One region of the Aneurinibacillus sp. XH2 genome, then DNA from elsewhere that is predicted to be linked to it. Evidence: a T-box and tRNA genes for the amino acid it is inferred to sense, from the RefSeq annotation. Region 1 holds a T-box; the other holds one or more tRNA genes.

Region 1 (3,415 bases):
GCGGATACAGTGTACCAACTGGTTGGGGGCTTGCGGGCAGGCATGGGCTACTGCGGCACAAGAACGATCGAAGAACTGAAGAACAACTCGCGCTTTATTCGTATTACTAATGCTGGGTTGAGAGAAAGCCATCCGCATGATGTGCAAATTACGAAAGAGGCGCCGAACTATTCGCTGTAAAGGTTGTTGTTAAAAAATAGTTAGCAAGACAGGGCATAAACTCCCTGTCTTTTTTTATGTTGTATGGTAGAATCATATTGTTGTTTAAATAAAGTGGAGGTGCGAAAGTTGTCAATGTATATGAAACAGATAAAGAAACCGCTGGCTTTAGCATTGGCGTTGCTGATGTTCTTTTTGCCTATTTTTATGATAAATCCCGGACAGGCTCAGGCGGCTTCTCCAGCGTTGAATCTGGATGTCAAATCCGCCATTATGGTTGAGGCCACTACAGGGAAAATTCTTTATAAATACAATGAGAACCAAGCGCTTCCTCCGGCCAGTATGACTAAGATGATGACCGAATATTTAGTGTTGGATGCGATTAAAAAGAAAAAAATTACTTGGGACCAGAAAGTAACGGTTGACGATTACGGCGCGTTCTTAGGTAAATCGGGTAGTTCGGGTGTGTATCTTGCCAAGGGAGACGTACATACTGTAAAAGAGCTGTATGAAGCGATGGCGATTTACTCCGCCAATGATGCTACCGTTATGCTGGCCGAAACGGTGGCCGGTTCGGAAAACGAGTTTGTAAAGCTGATGAACCAAAAAGCGAAAGAATTTGGCATGACGCAGACATACTTCGCGAATTCAACCGGATTACCGCTTGCGGATTTGAAGGCATTCGCACCAGAATCCGCTGACAGGGATACTGTAATGTCCGCTCGTGACGCTGCTATTTTGGCAAAAGAGCTTATTACCCAGCATCCAGAAGTGTTGGAGACGACAAAAATTCCGCGGAAAATATTTCGTGAAGGTACGCCACAGGCTTTGAAAATGGATAACTGGAACTGGATGCTTCCGGGACTTGTAAAACAATACAAAGGTGTAGACGGTTTGAAAACGGGTCATACGAATGCGGCCGGTTTCTGCTTTACAGGTACGGCGGAACGGAACGGAGTGCGCCTGATTACAGTTGTTATGGGTACCAAATCATTTGTAAGTCGTTTTACAGAAACGAGCAAGCTGTTGGATTATGGGTTTAGTAACTATAAAATGCAGCCGTTGCTTGCCCAGGGCGCTCAAATTTCAGGTGGAGAGAATGCAAAAGTCAACAAAGGAACGGCAAAAGAAGTGGCCGCTGTGACCAGTAAGCAGGTGTTGTATCCGGTCAAAAAGGGAGAAGAAGGGGCTTATAAACCGAAGGCTGTATTGCAGGAAGTAACGGCGCCGGTAAAACAAGGACAAGCTGTAGGTTACGTAAAAGTTGTTGGGCCGAACGGCAAGTCGGATGAATTCCTGCGTCCGATCGACGAACAAAAGGCTGGCGGCACGTTGGTTGCCAAAGAAGAAGTGGAAGAAGCAGGCTGGCTTCGTCTTGCATTCCGTGCATTTTTCGGTTTCATTGGCGACATTTTTTCAAGCCTTGGGAACATGATTAAAGGCTGGTTCTCCTGATCATTGAACGTTTTTTCTTGATATTTATTTGCGAGATACATTTTGCATCTTGTTTCCGGATATAGTAGAGTATAGTTATATAGTTTTTTTCTAAACAAATAAGGAAAGGCTATGACGGGAACAAGTAAGCGGAAGCTGTGCGTCCAGAGAGTCGGTGGAAGGTGCGAACCGAACGGACAGGCCGCTGAAATCCATCTCTGAGCTAGCGGTGAAGAGCCGGATCATATTACATCCGTTATCATGTGTAAGAGGGCATACAGGCGCCATGCGAGCGCTGTATGCTGAATTAGGGTGGCAACACGGATCATCCCGTCCCTGAGTAGGGAGGGGATTTTTTATTTTCCAAGTAAGGATTCAGGAGGAGATATGCATGTTAGATGTTAAACGCCTTCGCAATGATTTTGCCGCTATTAAAAAAGCGCTGGAAACACGCGGCGAGAAATTGAATGAAATCGATAAATTCGAGGATCTGGATGTAAAGCGTCGCAGGCTGCTGGCGGAGAGCGAACAGTTGAAAAATAAACGTAATGTTGTATCGGATGAAATCGCGCGTTTGAAAAAAGAAAAGCAAAATGCGGATGATTTAATCGTGGAGATGAAAGAAGTATCCGCAAAAATCAAAGAATATGATGAACAGATCCGTGTGCTGGAAGAAGAAATTTCTCAGATTATGCTTGGGATTCCGAACGTGCCGCATGAAAGTGTGCCGGTCGGTTTGACGGAAGATGACAATGTGCCGGTGCGCCATTGGGGCGAGCTTCCGAAATTTACATTCGAGCCGAAGCCGCATTGGGATATTGCAGCTAGCCTTGGCATTCTTGATTTTGAAGCGGCGGCCAAAGTTACCGGAAGCCGTTTCGTGTTCTACAAAGGGCTTGGCGCGCGACTGGAGCGTGCATTGATTAACTTTATGCTCGATTTGCATACAACTGAACACGGCTATGAAGAGATTATGCCACCTTACATTGTGAATCGTGACAGTATGATTGGCACCGGTCAATTGCCAAAATTTGAAGAAGATGCCTTCAAAGTAGCGGATACTGATTATTTCCTCATACCGACAGCGGAAGTTCCGGTGACAAATTATCATCGTGAAGAAATTATTCCAGGAGATACGCTCCCGATCCGCTATGTGGCATACAGTGCTTGTTTCCGTTCTGAGGCTGGGTCTGCGGGGCGCGATACGCGTGGTCTTATTCGTCAACACCAATTCAATAAGGTCGAACTTGTCAAGTTCGTTAAACCAGAAACATCGTATGATGAGCTGGAAAGCCTCGTAAATAATGCGGAGAAGGTGCTACAGATTCTTGGGCTTCCGTATCGTGTAATGAGCATGTGCACAGGTGATTTGGGCTTTACAGCGGCGAAGAAATACGATATCGAGGTATGGTTGCCGAGCTATGATACGTATCGCGAGATTTCGAGCTGCAGTAACTTTGAAGACTTCCAGGCTCGCCGTGCGGGAATCCGTTTCCGGCGTGAAGCTAAATCGAAACCGGAATTCGTGCATACATTGAATGGTTCAGGCCTAGCAATTGGCCGTACGATGGCTGCGATCTTAGAGAATTATCAGCAGGAAGACGGTAGCGTTCTGATTCCAGAACCGCTTCGTCCGTATATGGGCGGTCTGGAAAAGCTTGTACCGAAAGCAAAGTAAGCATAGAGCAGAAAAGACGTACACAATAAGAACTGTGGTACGTCTTTTTGCTTTATATAACTTTTGAAGCACTGGCTAATTGTGAACAATTTGTAGAAAAAATGGTATTATTGTAGATATTTGTTCGTTTAATATTATAATTTA
Region 2 (3,415 bases), 1.0 Mb from region 1:
ATGATTATAACTCCTGGCCTGCAAAGAATCAACAAAAAACGAATGTTTTTTTTAAAACATATATTTTCGTTCGTTATTTAGCATACGAATATTCGGAATTTACCGTTCCCGCAACAAATAAATCGACCCAACCTTCCATAAGCTCTTCTTCTGTAATCGTGGCAGAGTTCTGCTTCCCTTCCCCGTATAAAATTAAAGCGTATACACGGGCAAACAAAATACTGTATAACCCCGAAGCAACCGCGTGACTGTTAACATCCCGACGAATTTGTCCAGCGAGTTTATAATATTCGAAAAAGGAAGTTAGCGCTTCGATAATATTTTTTGTAAATAAAAACGTATAGTTCCTGCATTCTTTCATTTTTTCCGCTTCGCTCAGCAACAGTTTAATCAACGGCAATTCTTTTTTAAATACCGTAATAAATGTCCTGATAATCAAACGAATATCGCGCTCAAAGTCATCACTTATCCCCTGAACGATATACTCACTAATTTCGGTAAACAAACTGTGGCGTCGAAACATTTCATTAAACAATTTTTCTTTGCTTTCAAAGTGACGGTATACTGTTAAATCATTTACGCCAGCCAAACGGGCAATTTCGCGAATCGTTGAAGCTTGGAACCCTTTTTGTGAAAAGACTTCCACTGCGGACTGCAAGATTTTCTCTCTTGTTCTTTTTACACGTGGGGAGTATTTCTTTTCCATACTATATTCTCCTTTTTTCCTATTTGTTCCAAATAGGGTGTTGCAAAACTCCACTGATTGCACTTCATGAAAAGCCCGGTATTTTCAAGGTTCTCGCAATTACATTTAGCCTTTACTATTCAACGATGGTAAGCATTGCAACACCCTCATTCATATAGTCATTCCTAAAATAATTAGGCAAAAAACCCTACAATACCAGTATCCACCATTTTCTTCATCGAAACAAGTTACAATTTAAAAAAAGGAGAAAAACGTTTGTCCCCCCCTTTATTGTTATGTATCGAAAGACAATATAAATCCTCTTTACACTTTACATCTACAAGCATTTTTTACATATTAAGGAGAATCAATAAACGTTGCCGGTCTGTCTCTCCCTGCGTAGCACGCGCCTCGCGAGTGTTTTCTCGTTTACTTATAAAGAGAAGGTATGCATCGCTTTATAGTAATAAAGCGATGCATACCTTCTCATACAACTTATACGACAAAAAAAGCCCTAATCCTTAGAAAAGAATCAGGGCTTGTCTATTCACGATGTATGCAGACACCAAACGAAAAATGGTCGGGAAGACAGGATTTGAACCTGCGACCTCCTCGTCCCGAACGAGGCGCTCTACCAAGCTGAGCCACTTCCCGGAACATACATTTCAAACCATCAAATGCACTCACCAAGAGTAAGTAATATGGTAGCGGCGGAGGGGATCGAACCCCCGACCTCACGGGTATGAACCGTACGCTCTAGCCAGCTGAGCTACGCCGCCCCAATAGCAATAATGTGAAATGGCGGAGAAGGCGGGATTCGAACCCGCGCACGGTGTGACCCGTCTACTCCCTTAGCAGGGGAGCCCCTTACAGCCTCTTGGGTACTTCTCCATATTGCATGGCGGACAGGGTGGGATTCGAACCCACGAGACGAGTTATCCCCGCCTACACGATTTCCAATCGTGCTCCTTCGACCAACTCGGACACCTGTCCATATTCATCAACAGCGACAAGCTTTATTTTATCATCAGTTTTTTATGAATGCAATAGTTTTTTAAAGGCTTATCACACGACCGCTTTGCATCTATTCTTCGTCTGCGCTCTTAGGCTTTTCTCCCACCAGCATGATGAGCAAAAGCGAAAAAGTGGCCTTAGTCTGTTTCCATCCTTTGATGTTTTACATGCGCCGCTTTGATCAAAGCGGCGCACAAATACAGTTTCTTCGCAAAAAGCGAATACAAAAGTCAGTCAACGCTCCTGATTCAGAAATTCCAATTACCCGCAATGTTTTTCAAACGCGCCCATTAAGTCAGCTGCGATCACTTCAAGAGGACGGTTTTCGATTTGATGGCGCTCCATCATATAAACAAGCTTTCCGTCTTTCATAAGGGCAAAAGAAGGAGAGGAAGGCGGATAACCGGTGAAATATTCTCTGGCTTTCGCAGTTGCCTCTTTGTCTTGGCCGGCGAAAACCGTGTAAAGGTAATCCGGCTTTTTCTCGCTGTGCTGTACAGAATAAATGGCAGCCGGGCGCGCAAGTCCTGCGGCGCATCCACACACAGAATTCACTACCACCAGAGCAGTGCCTTTCATATCTTCGAACTTCTCCTGTACCTCTTCCGGTGTCAGTAATTCTTCAAAACCTGCGGATGTTAATTCTGTGCGCATCGGCTGAATAACCGAACGCATATATTCGTCATACGACATCATAACATAAATCCCTCCGTTGTCATTTCTTATATTCTTCATCACTCTTAATATATTGCCAGCAACGAAAAATAATTTTCTTTCATTATAGCGATTTCTTTCTCAGGAGAAAAGTTCCGCAGCGCATTCCGCTATGCCTAGGTTGCCAGGTTGAGTGATTTTTCCTATTTCCAAAAAAGTTTATTAATGTATAATTTTATAGTGAAGATCGAAAGCAAGCTCACGGACTTGGAAAAGCTTCATTTTTCCTGAAACTTTCTATACATTGTTTCCGTCTATATAGTAAAATAGGCATTATGCCCAAGTTTATGCTTTATAGAGAGAAAGAAGGGAATTGTTGTGGAGAACGACCGGAGGAGAAAACGAAGAAACAGAATTTGGCTTGCCTTATTGTCATTCGGTGTCATTATACAACTCAACTTGATTTTCAATGACAGCTCACCTGTTAAATCGGCAACCGCGTTTTTAAACTCGATGTCCAGCAAAGCGCCAGCAGCACAAGAACAGGAGAAGACAGGGCAACAACCGGACAAGGAAAAAGACACATCCTCAAATCCGTCAGCCCCTCAAGAAACAAGGATACCCAAACAACAGCATCCAGCTAAGCCAGAAAAATCCCCAGCTAACGCGGCGACTTCCCCAGCAATGCCAGCTGTCGGAAAAATGATCGCCAAAATTTCGCAAAAGCGGCCCACCGTATATTTAACATTCGATGATGGCCCAGGAAAATATACGAAAGACATTGTCAACATTTTAGACGAACATCAGCTGAAAGGCGCATTTTTCTGGATTGGTGAGAACTTGAAATCCGACGAACATATAGCGTTAGCTAAGCAAATGATAGCTAATGGTCATATTATCGGTACACATACGATGCATCACCAACCGCTGCGTAAAAAGCCAAAAGATGAGCAAGTACAAATGATTCGCGAATCGACACAGTACATTTCTCAAAAAATAGGCGCCCCGATTTTTTATTTCCGCCCGCCGTATGGCGCGGTCGATCAAAACACGATGCTGGCA

Evidence for each region. The T-box of region 1 lies ahead of serS (serine--tRNA ligase). A T-box ahead of a tRNA ligase gene usually reads a tRNA of that ligase, here a tRNA-Ser.
Region 2: it encodes a tRNA-Ser, which carries the amino acid that the T-box ahead of serS (serine--tRNA ligase) is inferred to sense. The anticodon was not compared.

The regions. Positions count from the first base shown of each region.
Region 1 is NZ_CP014140.1:55,455-58,869, reverse strand. It holds gene guaB (IMP dehydrogenase) at 1-180, shown strand, start outside; gene ACH33_RS00325 (D-alanyl-D-alanine carboxypeptidase family protein) at 301-1,614, shown strand; T-box leader at 1,717-1,934, shown strand; gene serS (serine--tRNA ligase) at 1,985-3,271, shown strand.
Region 2 is NZ_CP014140.1:2,679,597-2,683,011, forward strand. It holds gene ACH33_RS13230 (TetR/AcrR family transcriptional regulator) at 74-706, opposite strand; tRNA gene ACH33_RS13235 (tRNA-Pro) at 1,263-1,339, opposite strand; tRNA gene ACH33_RS13240 (tRNA-Met) at 1,388-1,464, opposite strand; tRNA gene ACH33_RS13245 (tRNA-Ser) at 1,485-1,576, opposite strand; tRNA gene ACH33_RS13250 (tRNA-Ser) at 1,585-1,678, opposite strand; gene ACH33_RS13255 (BrxA/BrxB family bacilliredoxin) at 1,961-2,395, opposite strand; gene ACH33_RS13260 (polysaccharide deacetylase family protein) at 2,732-3,415, shown strand, end outside.